DNA from 3 places in the Rhodopseudomonas palustris HaA2 genome. Region 3 is predicted to be linked to each of the others. Evidence: predicted binding sites of a transcription regulator. Region 3 holds the regulator's gene; each other region holds the start of a gene.

What was found. The regulator LexA, encoded in region 3, represses DNA repair genes until DNA is damaged. The targets are predictions, from matches to a motif close to TGTTCNNNNTGTGTTCNG.
Positions count from the first base shown of each region.
Region 1: radA (DNA repair protein RadA) is a predicted target of LexA. The motif match lies at 2,310-2,327, and genes of this name have one in related genera.
Region 2: RPB_RS21085 (ribonuclease T2 family protein) is a predicted target of LexA. The motif match lies at 3,663-3,680, and genes of this name have one in related genera.

Region 1 is NC_007778.1:2,809,842-2,815,705, forward strand. Features, by position in the region: gene RPB_RS12350 (CvpA family protein) at 1-608, opposite strand, end outside; gene radA (DNA repair protein RadA) at 821-2,272, opposite strand; gene RPB_RS12360 (NifB/NifX family molybdenum-iron cluster-binding protein) at 2,478-2,870, shown strand; gene RPB_RS12365 (hypothetical protein) at 3,100-3,354, shown strand; gene alr (alanine racemase) at 3,379-4,620, opposite strand; gene RPB_RS12375 (replicative DNA helicase) at 4,671-5,864, opposite strand, start outside.
Region 2 is NC_007778.1:4,757,155-4,763,018, forward strand. Features, by position in the region: gene ileS (isoleucine--tRNA ligase) at 1-296, opposite strand, end outside; gene RPB_RS21065 (MbcA/ParS/Xre antitoxin family protein) at 454-783, shown strand; gene RPB_RS21070 (RES family NAD+ phosphorylase) at 793-1,239, shown strand; gene RPB_RS21075 (sugar O-acetyltransferase) at 1,251-1,811, opposite strand; gene RPB_RS21080 (bifunctional riboflavin kinase/FAD synthetase) at 1,808-2,776, opposite strand; gene RPB_RS21085 (ribonuclease T2 family protein) at 2,921-3,616, opposite strand; gene RPB_RS21090 (hypothetical protein) at 3,733-4,224, opposite strand; gene RPB_RS21095 (hypothetical protein) at 4,390-4,680, shown strand; gene RPB_RS21100 (DUF3617 domain-containing protein) at 4,693-5,232, shown strand; gene RPB_RS21105 (hypothetical protein) at 5,400-5,780, shown strand.
Region 3 is NC_007778.1:3,197,119-3,202,982, forward strand. Features, by position in the region: gene RPB_RS14130 (HAD family hydrolase) at 1-22, shown strand, start outside; gene RPB_RS14135 (acyl-CoA thioesterase) at 54-548, shown strand; gene RPB_RS14140 (hypothetical protein) at 558-908, opposite strand; gene RPB_RS14145 (molybdopterin molybdotransferase MoeA) at 1,140-2,351, shown strand; gene lexA (transcriptional repressor LexA) at 2,526-3,230, shown strand; gene RPB_RS14155 (ComEC/Rec2 family competence protein) at 3,272-5,566, opposite strand; gene RPB_RS14160 (glutamine--tRNA ligase/YqeY domain fusion protein) at 5,644-5,864, opposite strand, start outside.

The DNA of each region.
Region 1 (5,864 bases), 390 kb from region 3:
CCCTCTATCAGCTTTTTCAAACTGTCGCGGGCGGGTTTGCTGTAGCCGTCGCCACTGCCGGGCGTCGCCGACTCGTCGGTCTGCTCGTCGTCAGACTTCTTCTTGAACCTTTTCAAGATGGTATTTTCAGGGTCGTCCGGCAAGAGCGTCATCAACCAATCACCGCTTCCTTGAAGGACGGTGCGTGATTTTGCATTGGTTACCCAATCAGGCCGCTGCTTTTCGGGTACCAGCCAGTTGAAAAACAGATAGGCCACAACGACGATCAGCAGACCGCGCGCGAGGCCGAACAGGAACCCGAGCGTCCGATCGAGCGCGCCGATCCGCGAATCGAGGATCATGTCGGAGATCCGCACGGTGACGATCGACACCACGATCAGGGTGCCGAGGAACACGCCGGCGATCACGACGACGGCGGCCACGGTATCGTTCGAAAAATAGGTCTTGGCGGTCGGCAGCAACTTTTGGAAGGCGTACAGCGTCACCAGCGCGGCGGCGCCCCAGGCCGCGATCGACAGCACTTCGCGCATGAAGCCGCGGACCATCGCCAGCAGGCCCGACACCAACATCACCGCGAGGACAACGAAATCGAGAATCGTGATCGGCATCGGTTCGTCGGGTCCGCTCGGTCTGCAAAACGGAGAATCGGCGTGCGCAGCGCCGCTCCAGGTGACGGTGGTATGGCACGCGGCGCAAGGCGAGAAAACCGCCATCCACCCCGTCGCCACAGCAATGTTCCGCTGGGTTAAAGCTTGGTGGCCGCCGCTGCCGGAAAGCGCGCGCGTTGTATAGCGGCGCCACCGGCAAAGGTCACCCCGGTTCAGCCTTCCTGCCGCCGGAATCGCGCCGGTGTGGCATTTTTCTCCGAAGACGCAGTGTCGCGGCCGGCGGGGCGGGGCGTTCCACGCGCGGCGATGTCGGCGACCAAGCTGGTGAGGCCGCCGACCGTCTGCAGCGCCATCCCGGCGTCGGACGGCGCGTCGCCGCGGGCGGTCTCCGGCAAGATGGCGCGGGCAAAGCCGAGCTTGGCGGCTTCCTTTAGCCTAGCGGCGGTCTGCGCCACCGGCCGCACCGCGCCCGACAGCGAGATTTCGCCGAAATAGACCGCGTCGGTCGGCAACGGTGAATTCGCCAGCGACGACACCAACGCTGCTGCTGCGGCGAGATCGGCCGCCGGCTCGTTGATCCGCAGCCCGCCGGCAACGTTGAAATAGACGTCGTAGCCCGACAGCTTGACGCCGCAATGCGCCTCCAGCACCGCCAGCACCATCGACAGCCGCGCCGAATCCCAGCCGACCACCGCGCGCCGCGGGGTGCCGAGCGTGGTCGGCGCCACCAGCGCCTGCAATTCGACCAGCACCGGGCGGGTGCCCTCGATGCCGGCGAACACCGCGGTGCCGGGCGAGCCGAGATCGCGCTCGGACAGGAACAGCTCCGACGGGTTGGCGACTTCGCGCAGGCCGAGCCCGGTCATCTCGAACACGCCGATCTCGTCGGTCGGTCCGAAGCGGTTCTTCACCGCGCGCAGGATGCGGAACTGCTGCGAGCCTTCGCCCTCGAACGACAGCACCGCGTCGACCATGTGCTCGACCACGCGCGGACCGGCGATCTGGCCGTCCTTGGTGACATGGCCGACCAGGATGATCGCCGCGCCGCTCTTCTTGGCAAAGCGGATCAGCGCCTGCGCCGAGGCGCGCACTTGCGTCACCGTGCCGGGCGCCGACTCGACCGTGTCGGTCCACATCGTCTGGATCGAATCGATCACGATCAGCCGCGGCGTCGCGCCTTCAGAAAGGGTTGCGATGATGTCTTCGACCGAAGTCTCGGCGGCGAGTTCGACCGGCGCGGAGGCGAGGCCGAGCCGCTCGGCGCGCAGCCGCACCTGCGCCACCGCTTCTTCGCCGGAGATGTACACCGCGCGATGGCCGCTGCGCGCCATCAGGCTGGTGGCCTGGGTCAGCAGCGTCGACTTGCCGATGCCGGGATCGCCGCCGACCAGCAGCACCGAGCCGCGGACGAAGCCGCCGCCGGTGACGCGGTCGAGTTCGGCCATGCCGGAGGGCAGGCGCGGCGCGTCGACGCTTTTGCCGGCGAGCGATTCCAGCTTGAACGGCCGCCCGCGCCGCTTGGCGCGGATGCTGACCGGGACGGCGCTGTCGCCGGCTTCCTCGACCAGCGTATTCCACTCGCCGCAGGACTCGCACTTGCCCTGCCAGCGGTTAAAGGCTGCGCCGCAGTTCTGGCAGACGAAGGAGGGCGAGGCTTTGGCCATTGTTCATGCAGTCGCGACGAGAGCGTGTCGACATTTTTGTTCATACTTTGTTCTTGGCGTCAACCTCGGAGGCGAGGTTGACGCCAGCAGTTGGCGAGCGGCGACGCCGAGGCAGCAATCGATGAGGAAGATTTGGATCAACGCCGTTGCCTGGAAGGCGCGGCATTGTGGCTTCCGATTCTGAGCACAGAGCGGAAGAGCCAACATGAAGATTGCCATCCCCACCTCGGATTGGGTCACCGTCAGCGGCCACGCCGGGCAGGCGCGGCAATGGCTGTTGTACGATCTGGCCGGGCATCGCGGCGACGCGCCGCTGCCGGCGCCGACCCGGGTCGAACTGACCAAGGAGCAGCTTCCGCACTACTTCAAGGACGACGGTCCGCATCCGCTCGACGGCGTCGAACTGATCGTCGCGGGGAGCGCCGGCGACGGCTTCGTCCGTCACATGAAGAAGCGCGGCGCCGACGTGCTGCTCACCGGCGAGACCGATCCCGCGACCGCGATCGATCTCATCATCAAGGGCGAGACGCTGCCCGACCAGCGCTTCGACATCACCACGACGCTGTGCCGGCTGCGGGATTTGTTCTCGCGGCATTGAATCGCCGCATCTCGTCATGGCCGGGCTCGTCCCGGCCATCCACGCCTTAACTTCCTGCGTCTGCTGCAAGACGTGGATGCCCGGCACGAGGCCGGGCATGACGCGTTGAGGCGGTGGTGCCCGATGTGATAGGCCGCATCTTCGGCCGGACACCCAGGATGACGAGCAGTGCCTGCGGAAGGCCGTGCCGCTTCAACCACGCGATGAATTGCTCTAGCATCGCGTGACCATGCCCGACGACGATCGCAACGCCTATGAGCGACGGAAATGGCGGCAGGTGGCCGGGCATTTCGCCATGGGCGCGGTGTTCGGGGCGCTGTTCGCGATCGTGCTGCTGCTCGGCAATTACTTCGGCCTGGCCAAAGTCATCGACACCAGCGAGGCGCCGATGCTGATCCGCGCGGTGCTGGTCGTCGGCATCGCCGGCTCGTTTGCGTTTCTCGCGGCGATCACCGGCTTCCTGTTTCTGGTGCACGAGGACTAGGTCGGCGGTGACCGTCCGCCGCCGTCAGCTCAATGCCGCCGGCGGCGTGTCGGCCGCCGGCTTGTCCGCCGGCTTCGCGTCACCGCCGTTGTAGACCCTCGCGTAGCGGCGGCCGAGGCTGGTCAGCACTTCGTAGCCGATGCTGCCGAAATGATGCCCGAGTTCGTCGACGGTGATGCCGTCGCCGATCAGCGTCGCCATCTGGCCGCGGCGGGCGGCGTTGGCGGGCAGGTCGGTGACGTCGACCGCGAGCAGGTCCATCGAAATCCGTCCGGCGACCGGGCAGCGCTGGCCGGCGATGATCACGTCGGCGCCGCGGGTGCCATCGTTGGAGCCGGCGGCGCGGAAGTAACCGTCGGCATAGCCGGCGGACAGCACCGCGATCTTGGTCGGGCGCCGCGCCGTCCAGGTGCCGCCATAGCCGACGCTGTCGCCGCGCTCGACGCTGCGGACCTGCAGGATGCGGGCCTTGAGATCGACCACCGGCTGCATCGGATTGTCGGCCTCCGGCGTCGGGTTGATGCCGTAGAGCGCGGCACCTGGGCGCACCATGTCGAAGGCGAATTGCGGGTCGAGGAAGATGCCGGAGGAGGCCGACAGCGACGCCGGCACGCCGGTGAACAGGCTCGCGATCTCGCGAAACGCCGTGACCTGTCGGGCGTTCATCGGATGGTTGAGCGCCTCGGCCGCGGCGAGGTGACTGATCACCAGCGTGATGCCGTGATCCCCCGTGGCGATCCGCGGCACGATGCCCTGCGCTTCGGAGATCGTCAGGCCGAGGCGGTTCATGCCGGTGTCGATATGGATCGCCGCGCCGCCGCTCCACTGCGTGCGGCGGCAATACACGTCCCACTCGGCGAGTTCATAGAGGTCGCCGATCACCGGGCGGCAGTTCAGCCTGGCGAATTCATCGCCGGTGCTCTGGAAGAAGCCGTCGAGAACGTAGATCGCCGCGTCCGGCGCGGTCGCACGGACGGCGGCGGCCTCGGCGAGCGTTGCGACGAAGAAGGTCTTGCAGCCGGCGGCCACGAGCGCCTTGGTGACCGGCGCGATGCCGCAGCCATAGGCGTCGCCCTTGACCACGGCGGCGGCTTCGGCCGGCACCGCGGTCTTCTCCAGCTTGCGCCAATTGGCGACGATCGCGTCGAGGTCGATGGTGAGAATGCCGGGGGCTGTGGCGGTCGCCGCAGCGAGCGCCGCTGCCTTCGCGGCTTCAGGTGTCAACAGGCTGGCGACGGTCGCATTCGGATCGGGGAGGATGTTCATGCCGCACAATAATCGCTGCCCGAATTCCATTCAACGGGAGTTGCTGCAGCTCAGATCCGTTCCGGCAGGTGGCCTTCGCTGACCAGATCGCTGAAGCGCGTGAACTGGCCCTCGAACTGCAGGTCGACCGTGCCGGTCGGGCCATGGCGCTGCTTGGCGATGATGACTTCGGCCTTGCCGTGGACGAGGTCCATGTCGGTCGCCCATTTTTCGTGTTCCGGCGTGCCGGGCCGTGGCTCCTTGTTCTGCAGGTAGTACTCCTCGCGGAACACGAACATCACCACGTCGGCGTCCTGTTCGATCGAGCCCGATTCACGCAGGTCGGAAAGCTGGGGACGCTTGTCGTCGCGGGATTCGACCTGACGCGACAGCTGCGACAGCGCGATGATCGGAACGTTGAGCTCCTTCGCCAGCGCCTTCAGATTGGTGGTGATCTCGGTGACTTCCTGAACGCGGTTGTCGCCCTTCTTGCTCGAGCCCTGCAGCAGCTGGATGTAGTCGACCACCAGCAGGTCGAGGCCCTTCTGCCGCTTCAGCCGCCGCGCTCGCGCGGTGAGTTGAGAGATCGCCAGGCCGCCGGTTTCGTCGACGTAAAGCGGCAGCGATTGCAACTCGATCGAGACGTCGCGGATTCTCTCGAAATCGGATTCCGAAATGCCGCCGCGCCGGATCTTGCTCGACGCGATCTCCGCCTGCTCGGCGAGAATACGGGTGGCGAGCTGTTCGGCCGACATTTCGCAGGAGAAGAAGCCGACGATGCCGCCATTGACGGCCTTCGTCGTGCCGTCGGCCTGGACCTCGCCGCGATAGGCCTTGGCGACATTGTAGGCGATGTTGGTGGCGAGCGCGGTCTTGCCCATGCCGGGGCGGCCGGCGAGGACGATCAAGTCGGAATGCTGCAGTCCGCCCATCCTGGTGTCGAGATCGCGCAGGCCGGTGGCGATGCCGGACAGCTTGCCGTCGCGCTGGAACGCCTTTGCGGCCATATCGACCGCGGTGGTCAGCGCCTGCGAAAAACGCTGGAAGCCGCCGTCATAGCGGCCGGATTCCGCGAGCTCGTACAGCCTGCGCTCGGCGTCCTCGATCTGGTTGCGCGGCGCAAAATCGACCGGCGCGTCGAACGCGACATTGACCATATCGGTGCCGATGCCGATCAGGTCGCGCCGCAGCGACAGCTCGTAGATGGTCCGGCCGTAGTCGTGGGCGTTGATGATGGTGGTGGCTTCGGCGGCGAGTCGCGCCAG
Region 2 (5,864 bases), 1.6 Mb from region 3:
CCGAGCATCTGCTGGCTCTTGGTGACGACGTCCTTGAGGATCTTGTTCAGCGCATGGCCGATATGGATGTTGCCGTTGGCGTAAGGCGGGCCGTCGTGTAGCACGAATTTGGCACGGCCGCGCGCGCTCTCGCGCAACTTGCCGTAGAGGTCGATCTCCTCCCAGCGCTTGAGCAATTCCGGCTCGCGGGCCGGCAGCCCGGCGCGCATCGGAAACTCCGTCTGCGGCAGGTACAGGGTCTTGGAATAGTCGGTACCGCTCTGGGCGGCGTCGGATTTCGCGGGCTTTTCGGTCATGGCGGCGTGAATAGCGGTTTTGGCCGGCCGGGGAAACCCGATCGAACCGGCGGAGGGCTAAATCTTCACCGGCTTGGGCCGATCGAGGGTCGCCGCGCAAGGCGCCGGTTGCAGAACCACGCCAAAAGACTAATCTATTGAGGCGTGGAGGGATTTCATGACCACCAAGCCGCTGGCCGAGATGTACGAAGAGCTGAAACAGCTTCGTCGTGAAGGCGATAGCGCGGGACTCGACGCCCTCGTCCGAAAGGCGATGGGCATGGGAATCCCCGGCCTGCCTGAATCGCCCGCCGGTTTCGTTCGACAACTCGATATTCGCGCCCTGGCCGAGCGGGTTTTCGGCGATCCCGCAAGAGCAGAAGGCTGGCTCAACAGGCCTAACACATCACTGAGCGGGCAACGCCCCGCCGACCTTCTGCACGATGACCTCGGAGCCGCGGTCGTTCGCGAGACACTCGAACAGATCGACCATGGGATCTTCGCTTGAGCGCCGCCGATGGAGCTCTGGCGAATTTCCAATTACGCTGATCTTTCAGGCATCGGCGGCCTCCGAGCGAACGGACGTTGGCACTCGCAGGGCCGCCGGATCGTCTATCTGGCGGATCACCCGGCTGCCGCCCTTCTGGAAATGCTGGTCCATTTGGACCGCGACCTGCTACCGTCCAGCTTTCAATTGTTGCGAATAGCCGTCCCCGACGCGATCGCCGTCGAGACCGTCGACGAGGGTACTCTACCTTCGGCGTGGCGGACACGGATCGGCCTGACCCGCCAGATCGGAGACCGATGGCTCGATCGCGACACCAGCGCCTTGCTGCGCGTGCCGTCGGTCATCGTCCCCCATGCGCGAAACTATCTGCTCAACCCTGCGCATCACGACGCATCTGCCGTCACCGTGGCGGAGATCATCAAGGCGCCGTTCGATCCCCGCCTGTTGGCGACCTGACCCCAGCCTTCTCAGTCCCGCCGCCCGAGCGGCCTGGCCGGGTTGCCACCCACTGTCGCCCCCGGGGCGACGTCGCGGGTGACGACGCTGCCGGCGCCGATCACGGCGCCGTCGCCGATCGTTATGCCCGGCAGGATGATCGAACCGCCGCCGATCCAGACGTCGGCGCCGATCGTCACCGGCCGACCGAATTCGAGGCCGTCGCGGCGGGTGGCAGCGTCGCGGGGGTGGTCGGCGGCGTAGATCTGCACCGCCGGGCCGATCTGGGTGCGGTCGCCGATCGACACCGGCATGATGTCGAGGATGACGCAGTTGAAATTCAGAAACACGCCGTCGCCGAGCCGGATGTTGTAGCCGCAGTCGCAGAAGAACGGCGGGCGGACGACGGCGCCCTTGCCGACATGGCCGAAATGCTCCGACAGAAGCGCATGCCGCTCGACCGCCGGCAGCGCGCCGGCGGCGTTGTAGCGCACGATCCAGGCCTTGTTGACGGCCTCGTCGGCGGCGAGCTCGGGGCTGCCGGGGCGGTACAGCTCGCCCGCCAGCATCTTCTCCTTCTCGGTCCGGGTCACCCGATCGTCCCGAGTTTCGGAAATGCGCCATGGTCGGCGGCGAGCGCGGCGCGGGCGCGGGCGCTGTCGTCGTCCATCTGCCGGACCAGCGCCTCGATGCTCTCGAACTTCTCCTCGTCGCGGATGAAGGCGATGAAGGCGACGTCGAGCGTCTCGCCATAGAGCTGCTCGTTGAAATCGAACAGGAAGATCTCCAACAGCGGCGCGCCGTTGTCGAAGGTCGGGCGGCGGCCGAAATTCGCCACCGCGTCATAGTGTTTGCCGCCGCGGCCGACCCGCACCGCATAGATGCCGTGCTTGAGGCCGCATTGCGGATCGAGCCGGATATTGGCGGTGGGATAGCCGAGATCGCGACCGCGCTTCTCGCCATGGATCACCTCGCCGGTGACGAACCACGGCGCGCCCAGCATCTGCGTGGCGGCGGCGATGTGGCTGTCTTCCAGCGCCTTGCGGATCGCGCTGGACGACACCGGATGATCGCCGAAATCGATATGCGGCTGGACGTCGACCTCGATGCCGAGCGCCGGCGCCTCGCCGACCAGCATCGCCGGTGAGCCGCCGCGGCCCTTGCCGAAATGGAAATCGTAGCCGACCGCGATGCCCTGGACGCCGAGCCGGCCGATCAGCTCATGGTGGATGAAGTCGTGTGCCGTGGTGGCGGCGCGGGCGGCGTCGAAGCGCAGCACCACGGCGCCGTCGAGCCCGGCGCCGGCCAAGAGCCGCAGCTTGGCGGGTTCGTCGGTGAGCCGGAATTGCGGCGTATCGGGGCTGAAGAATTTGCGCGGATGCGGCTCGAACGTCACCGCCAGCGCCGGGGCGCGGCGGACCCGCGCCATGTCGAGGCAGGCGCCGATCACGGCCCGATGGCCGAGATGCACGCCGTCGAAATTGCCCATCGCCACCACCGCCCCCCTGGGGATGGCGGACGCAGGGGTGTCGTCGCGGATCACGGCAAAGCCAGTCATGTCGGATTCGTTCGTTTCTTCAAGGTGGGAGCATGACCGTGACGCGGAGCTGCGCGTGAAGTCAAGACAGCGCGCGCCAGGCTGGCGCCGGCTGCGAGGGCCGACCGGTGCCGGCCCCGCCCGGGCTTCGCCATGCGCGGCGCCTCAGCCGCCGCGCACCGGCGGCACCTCGAGACGGTCGCGACGGCAGGCGCGGCGGTCGACCTCCGCGCAGGCGCGGAACTGCAGATCCTTGCTCATGCAGATCCGGACCTCGGTCAACCGGGTGCGGTCGCAGATCACGGCGATCGCCGACTCGCTCAAGCCGGGATTGACCTTGATGAAGGCCTCCTCGACCTCGGCGGGGGTCACTGTCCGGGGTTCCTTGGCGTCGATGAAATCCGGCGGAATCCGCACCGCCGCGCGCGCCCGGCGGATGTTCTCGAAGTAATCGCGCGCCGGTGTGCCGGCGCAGGTGCCGTGCTTGTCCCATTCGTTGTAGATCAGCCCCGGCGCCGGCATCAGGTCGAGCATGGAATTCATGATCCGCCGGTCGAGCCGCGGCGACGGGCGCTGGCAATATTCCGGAAAGCCGCGCTCGTATTGCGGCCACAGCCCGTGCACCACGAAGGAGAACGGCCGGCCGCCGCACTGGATCTGCTGCGAGCGCCCGGCATTGCCGCGCTCGGACGCCTGCTCGCAATAAGACGGCGACCACGACAGCGCCAGCACGTAAAAATCGAACTCGCCGGGGGCGTTCTGGCGCCGATCCTGGGCAGGCGCTGCGGTGCCGAGACATGCGACAGCGCAAGCGGCCAAAGCGGCGAGCCATGCCCGCCGGCGAACGATAGGATTGCGCATGATCAAGGGCCCCGCTGCCGTGAATAGCAAAGCCTAGCGAGCGATCGGGAACGTTTCAAGAACGCAAATGGTGGAAGGCGCTGGCGCCAAAACAGGGGCGCCGCCGCCCCGCGGGATCAGGGCTTGGCCGCCTTGCATGCCGGATTGAACGCCCAGTTGCGATCGAGCCCGACGACGCAGAATTCGACACCGTCGGTGAAGCCCGCGAGACCGCCGTCCTCGATGATCGAGAAATACACCGGGCGGACCTTGCCGTCGTTCAGATGCGCTTCGGCCGCGCAATAGCGCCGCGGAATGTTGTCGCTCTGCCAGGGACGGAACGCGACTTCGCGCAGCTGCGTATAGCCGGTGATCCGCAGCGCCGAATTCCAGAAGGTGCCTTCCTTCTCGCCGAACTGATAGGTCACCGAGGTCAGCCCCGCCTCGCAGGCCGGCAGATTGCCGTCGTAACGTGGGCCGGACAGCCAGAAGTTCATCTCCAGCGGATTGGCGGCCTGCGCCGCCGGCGCGAGCGCCAGCATGCCGAGCAGCGCCAGCGCCGCCGCCACTGGGAAACGGAGGGCCGTCAATCTCAGGGCCGGAAACTTCGATGTCGAAACAAGGCGCATGGACGATCCACCGGATTTTTCTGGTGCGGACGGTGCCGCGAAGCCATGCGGAGGTCAAGTGCAGCGCAGCCACACCTGCGCACATCCCGGCGCGCGAATGTCCGTGCGTTCTTTCCATCGCGGTCGCAACGCTCTAGAATCACAAGAGCCACGAAGGAGATTCCGATGCGAATGCTGAAGGCCGCGGGCCTTGCCGCTCTCTGTGCCGTTCTGTCCGGCACCGCCGCCCGCGCCGACACCGTGCCGATCGTCAAGGGCAATGATACCGGCGGGATCATCTCCTACAATCTGGTCGGCCACGCCGACGTCCGCGCCATCGCGATCGACCATTGCGCGCGCTACGGCAAGGTGGTGAAGCTGCTCGGGGTGCAGGCCAATTATGGCGGCTACATCTCGTTTGCGTGCCGCTGGGTGCCGTATGGCGCCGACCAGCGGCCGCTGCGCGTCGCCTACTGAGCGGCGATCCCGATGAAGCGGTCGGTTGCATTCGGGCTCTGCGCGTTGCCGTTGCTGCTTGCCTCGGCGACAGCCGCGCTTGCCATCGAGCTGCCGATCCGCAAGGCGGGATTGTGGGAGCTGAAGATGGGCCGGGCAGGCGCAGCGGGCGACGACGTCGCCATGCAGCACTGCACCGACGAGACCACCGACAAGAAGATGGTCTCGTCGTTCCAGCCGTTGTCCAACGAGGTCTGCTCCAAGCAGGACACCCAGAAGACCGCCACCGGCTACGTCACCGACGCGGTGTGCAGCATCGCCGGCATGACCACCACGTCGCGGTCCGAGATCACCGGCGATTTCAACTCGGCCTATACGGTCAAGGTGACCTCGCACAACGACAAGCCGCTGCCCGGCGTGCCCAAGGACGCCACCATGACGCTGGATGCGAAATGGCTCGGCCCCTGCAAGAGCGGCCAGAGGCCCGGCGACATCGTGATGCCCGGCGGCATCAAGATGAACATCGCCGACATCGAGAAGCTCAAGGCGCTGATGCCGAAACCGCCGAAGTAGCGGCCGGCCTGTGCATCGGCCGGGCATGGGTCCGGTCGAACGGCTCGATCCGTGCGACGCTTGCGCAAATGCAACACTTGGCGACGATTGTCCCAGCCTCCGTTGACAGCCGTCGCTCTTGTCGCGATGTTACATTGTAACGTCGGGTGGCAGGGGCATGCCCCTCGATGTCGGGGCTGGGTGGCATGGGCTGGGTACGGGCGAAGATCGGGTGGGGAGCACGGCTGGCGCTGATCGCGCTGGCTCTGCAATTTGCCCTGTCGTTCGGCCACGTCCACGCCCTCGACGTCCCCGCGCAAGCGATCGAAAGGGCCGCGTCGGCCATTGGCCCGGACGCACCCGACACCGATCACCATCACAACGCCGCAGCCGATCTCTGCGCGATCTGCGCCGTCGTCTCGATGGCACAGACCGCGCTCGACGCGGCGCCGCCCGCCTTGCCGCCGCGGCGTGCCGCACCGCTCCACTACCGCATTGCCGCCGTAGCCGCCGCCGATCCGAGCCCGCAGCCCGGCGGCTTCCAGCCGCGCGCGCCTCCTGCTGCCTGACTGAATCCGATCGAGCCATGCGCAGCCCCGTTTCGACAGGGCCCGCAGACCAATTCGTTTCGATCTGCCAAGCGCAGAGTCCGG
Region 3 (5,864 bases):
GCTGGATCAACTCGGGCTGTGACGGCCCGCGCGAACGAGTACTGACAATTGCGATGACCGGCGACGCCACCGACCTCGACTGGGACCACCCGAACCCGTTCACGCTGAGAATGGTGCCGGGAGAGGCCGACATCGACGGCCTCAACCACACCAATAATTCGGTCTATGTACGCTGGTGCGACAGCGTCGGCTGGGCGCATTCCGAAGCGCTTGGTCTGGCGCTCGCCGACTGGCAGCGGATCGATCGCGCCATGGCGATCCGCCGCGGCGAATACGACTACCTGCTGCCGAGCCATCTGGGCGACGAACTGCTGCTCGGCACCTGGGTCTATGGCAGCGACGGCAAGCTCCTGATGGAGCGCCGCTTCCAGTTGATCCGGCTGCGCGACCGCGCCACCGTGATGCGCGGCCGCTGGCAGCTCGTCTGCATCGAACTATCGAGCGGCCGCCCGCGCCGCCTGCCGCCGGAATTTGCGCAGGTGTATCTGCCGGTGATGGTGCTGGCGAAGGATGACACCGGCGGTGCCGCCGCATCCGATCGCGCGTAACGGCGCGGCCTATTGCGCCGGCGGCGTCCGGCAATCCATCGAATACACCAGTTCGCCCCGAGCGGTACGGCCGATCGGCTGGCACGGCACATAGGCGCGGGCGGCAGCCGGTGCGGCTGCAGACGGCGCCGTTGCGGCGGCAGGCGGGGCCGCTGGCGCCGTTGCCTGCGCGGCCGGAGCAGCCGGCGCGACGGGTGCCGCCGTCTCAGGCGCGCTCACGGGCGGCGGCGCGTAATCCGGATTGGCGGACGGCATCCAGCCGCGACTCCAGTCGTGCCGGATCGCATAGGTGGTTCCGAACGCAATCAACCCGATCACGCCGACGATCCGCAGCAGCCATTTCGCAAAGTCGTCGCCCATCTGCGCACTCCAAGCTGTCCGCCGGACCCAAACCTCTCCGACCTTCCCGTCCTACCGCTCGCGCTGCAGTTCCCACAATTAGGATTTCGTTTGAACCACGCGGCAGCGGGGCCGGCGGACCACGCTGAGGATCTTGCGCAAGCGTCGCGAGGCACCTAAAGCCGTTTTCATGACACGCCACCCTCGCCTTGCCGGACCGGATCGGTCCGCCGCCAGCCCCGGAGCGAACCGATGGCGCTGATGCCGGTCGCTGATGCCCTTGCCGCCGTGCTGGATGGCGCCGCCGGGCTGCCCGAGGAGATGGTGGCGCTCGACGACGCACATGGCCGCGTGCTGGCGCGCGACCTGGCGGCGCTGCGGACGCAGCCGCCGCAGCCGATGTCGGCGATGGACGGCTATGCGGTGCGCGCTGCCGATGTCGCGGTTGCGCCGGCGCGCCTCACCGTAATCGGCGAGATCGCCGCGGGTCGGCCGGCCGAGCAATCGATCGGCCCGGGGCAAGCGCTGCGGATCTTCACCGGCGGCGTGATCCCCGACGGCGCCGATACCGTGGTGATCCAGGAAGACACGGTCCGCGATAGCGATCAGGTGACGGTTACCGAAGCCACCCGGCCCGGCCGCCACATCCGCCCCGCCGGGATCGACTTCACCGCCGGCGAAGTGTTGCTGCGCGCGGGCGATCGGCTCAGCGACCGCGACCTCGCACTCGCCGCCGGCATGAACCACCCCATGCTGCCGGTGCATCGCCGGCCGCGCGTCGCCATGCTCGCCACCGGCGACGAGCTGGTGATGCCGGGCGCGGCACTCGGCCCCGGCCAGATCGTCTATTCCAACGGCTATGCGCTGCGGGCCTTGGCGCGCAGCGAGGGCGCCGAGGTGATCGACCTCGGCATCGCCGCCGATACCATCGAGGCCACCCGCGCGGCGATCGCGCGTGCGCGCGACCTCGGGGTCGACCTGCTGGTCACCACTGGCGGCGCCTCGGCCGGGGACCACGATCTGGTCAAGTCGTCGCTGGAAGCCGAGGGCACCGACATTGCGTTCTGGAAGATCGCGATGCGGCCGGGCAAGCCGATGATGCACGGCCGGCTCGGCCCGATGCGGGTGATCGGCCTGCCCGGCAATCCGGTATCCTCCTATGTCTGCGCCTTCCTGTTCATGGTGCCGCTGATCCGGGCGCTTTGCGGGATCCGCGAATCGATGCACCGCCGCCAGCCGGCGCTGCTCGGCGCCGCCCTTACCGCCAACGACCAGCGCGAGGACTATCTGCGCGCCCGTCTGGCGCTGCGCGACGACGGACAATGGCTGGCGACGCCGGTCGACCGCCAGGATTCGTCGCTGCTGGCGCGGCTATCTGCAGCGCAGGCGCTGATCGTTCGCCCGCCGTTCGCGCCGGCGGCCGCGGCTGGCTCGCAATGTCTCATCCTTAAGCTTCCGGAATAGCGATCTGCGCATTTGTTGACCTCAAATTAAGAGGTTGCGGAACACATACTGAACATATAGTGTCCGTTCATGATTTGTTTCGAGTAGTTGCGCCTCGCCCGACTGTCTTCATGGCGCGATGAACGGACGGCACGACGACACGGCGATCGTCGCCAGACGTGGGGAATGATCGAGATGCTGACGCGTAAACAATTCGAGCTTCTGAAATTCATCAACGAGCGGCTGAAAGAAGCCGGCGTTCCCCCCTCGTTCGACGAGATGAAGGATGCGCTCGACCTGCGTTCCAAATCGGGCATTCACCGCCTGATCACGGCGCTGGAAGAGCGTGGCTTCATCCGCCGCCTGCCCAACCGCGCCCGTGCCATCGAGGTGATCAAGCTGCCCGACCTCGGCGGCAATAGCGGCGCTCGCCGCGGTTTCACCCCCAGCGTGATCGAAGGCAATCTCGGCAAGGTGCGGCCGCCGAGCCCGCAGCATGCCGAAGACGACTCCGATCGCAACGTCGCGGTGCCGGTGATGGGCCGGATCGCCGCCGGCACGCCGATCGAGGCGCTGCAGACCCGCAGTCACACCATCAGCGTGCCGCCGGACATGCTCGGTTCCGGCGAGCACTACGCGCTCGAAGTGCGCGGCGATTCGATGATGGATGCCGGCATCCTCGACGGCGACATGGCGCTGATCCAGCGCAACGAGAGCGCCGACACCGGCGACATCGTGGTGGCGCTGATCGACGAGGAGGAAGCGACGCTGAAGCGCTTCCGCCGCCGCGGCGCATCGATCGCGCTGGAGCCTGCCAATTCCGCCTACGAGGTCCGTATCCTGCCGCCCAACCGGGTGCGGATCCAGGGCAAGCTGATCGGTCTGTATCGCAAATACTGAGCCACGCGCCTTACTGAGCCACGCGCCGTCACGCCGCGGGCTCAGTCCTCGTCGTGCTGATCCAACGGCGCCGGCGTGGCATCGACCGGTGCGGGACGTGGACCCGCCCGCTGCGGCGGCGCGACGCCCGGCGGATCCCCGGCGGCAACGGCCGGCGCGGGCAACCACGGCCGGTCGCGCGCTATCGGCCGAACCGCCTCGGTCACGAATTCGCCGTCCCCGGCTGGATGTCGCCGCAGCGCCAGCGCGGCGCTGCCCGCGAGCATCTCCGTGCTGATCAGACGCGCCGCGCAGTCCGGCGGCGGCTGCGCCAGCGCTATGACCAATTTTGCGCGCGCGCAATCATCACCGATGCCATCGGCGCGGAACGACAGCGCCACCAACCCGCCATCAGCCAGCGCCGCGACGCAGCCATCGGCGTCGCACGACACCCCCTCGCGCAGCGAGGCCGCATCGACCGCACGAGGGTCGGCGTCGGCAGCCAGCCACTGCTTGACCCTGAAACTGTCGCCGCCGCTCTGCATCAGCCGCAGCCGGCCATCGGGCCCGCGCAGCGCGACCTGCCGGCCGTCGCCGGCGATCAGGATGTCCGGTTGCGGCGTCAGCAGCGCCCAGCCGGTTGCAAACGCCAGCAATGCCAGCCCGCCATAGCGCAGCGGCGTGCGCAACAGCCCGAGCAGGACGATGCCGAGCGACGCCAGCAGCAGCGGCCCGGTGCCGAACGCCGCGATCCGCCCGATTGCGCCCGGCAACGCCGCCACCCACAGCGCCACCACGATCATCCAGTCGATGCCGATCTCCATGATACGCCAGAACACCCCGTCGAGGCCGAACGGCATTGCCGCCAGCCCGAGCAGGCCCGCCGGCATCACCACGACCGACACGACGGGCATCGCCAGCAGATTGGCGATCACCCCATAGGGCGTGACGCGGTGGAAGTGATAGGCCGCATAGGGCGTGGTCGCGAGCCCCGCGACCAGCGACGCCAGCGCCAGCATCGCGATCTCGCGGCCGCCCCACAGCGCCGCGCGCGCCGTCGTCGAACTGTCTGCTGTCGCGAACAGCGCCGGCATGCCGATCTGCACCAATGCGACCAACCCCAGCGTCGCCGCGAACGACATCTGGAAGCTCGGATGCACCAGCGCTTCCGGCGCGATCAGCAGCACCACCAAAGCGGCGATCGCCAACGTGCGAAACGTGATGGCGCGGCGATCGACCATCACCGCCACCAGTACCACGGCCGTCATCAGGAACGAGCGCTGGGTCGCGACTTCGGCGCCGGACAGCAGCAGATAGAACGCAGCGGCGGCGAGCGCCGCGGCAGCCGCGACCTTCTTGATCGGAAACGTCACCGTCAGCGCCGGGATCAGCGCCAGAGCCGCGCGCACCGCAAAGAACACCACCCCGGCCACCACCGCCATGTGATAGCCGGAGATCGACAGCACGTGGCCGAGCCCGGAGACGAACATCGCGTCGTTGACCGGCGTCGAGATCGCGTCGCGTCGGCCGGTGATCAGCGCGGTGGCGATCGCGCGCTGGTCGCCGTCGAGCGCGAGACGGATCCGCGCGTCGATCGCATCGCGCAACCCCTGCATGATCGCCGCATAGCGCAACCGCCAGCCGCCATCGGCCGGCGGGTCCTGCGTGGTGATCGCGCCGAGCACAAAGCCCGAGGCGGCGATGCCCTGGAAATACAGATCGCGGCCGAAATCGTAAGCGCCCGGCCGCAGCGGCGACAGCGGCGGCAGCAGCCGCGCCTTCAACGCCACGAAGCTGCCGACAGAAGGCGCAGCGCCCTTGCGCACCGACACCCGCACGCGATGCAAGGCGGGCGCGCGGCCAGCCGTGTCCATCTCGGTGACGCGCAGCACGAAGCGGTCGGTGCGCTCGCGCTCCTCGCGGGCCTCGACGAACCCCTTGAGCGTCGCCGCCTGCACCGGCTTGGCCAGCACCGGATGCGCGATCCGCTGCGCTTTCAATGCGACGGTGGCGAATCCGGCGGCGAAGGCGGTGATCAGCACCGCGAGCGGAAATGCCCGATTTCGCCGCAACAGAAACCCAGCCACGCCGAACGCCACCGCAGCGAGACAGGCCACCCAGGCTACCGGCTCGTGGTCGGCCGCGAAATACAGCGCGATCCCGCCGCCGAACGCGATCGGCACGAACGGCAGCAGCCGGCCCGGCCCGGCTTCGGCGCGGACCCATTGACGGAGTGTCTCGACCAACGCCGGCCAGAAGGATGCACCCCACGGCGCCAGCACACCGGCCGGCGACGCGACGCGCGTCGGCCAGGTCCGTGCCTTGGTCCGTGCTCTGGCTCGATCGCCCCGCTCCACGGCGCCCGCCCCTCAAACAGCGCGGCGCCAAGACTGGAGCAGATCAGCATCGCCGGCAACAATCGCCGGCGGAAGCGTCAGCTTTTACCGCCGACTTCCTTGGCGAAGGTATCACGCAGCCCGATGGTGCGGTTGAACACCGGCTTGTCCGCGGTCGAGTCCTTGTCGCGGACGAAGTAACCCTGGCGCTCGAACTGGATCGGCTCGGCCGAAACGCCGGCCGCGACCGCCGGCTCGATCCGGGCGCAGGTCAGCACTTCGAGCGACTGCGGATTGAGGTCGGCGGTGAAATTCGCCG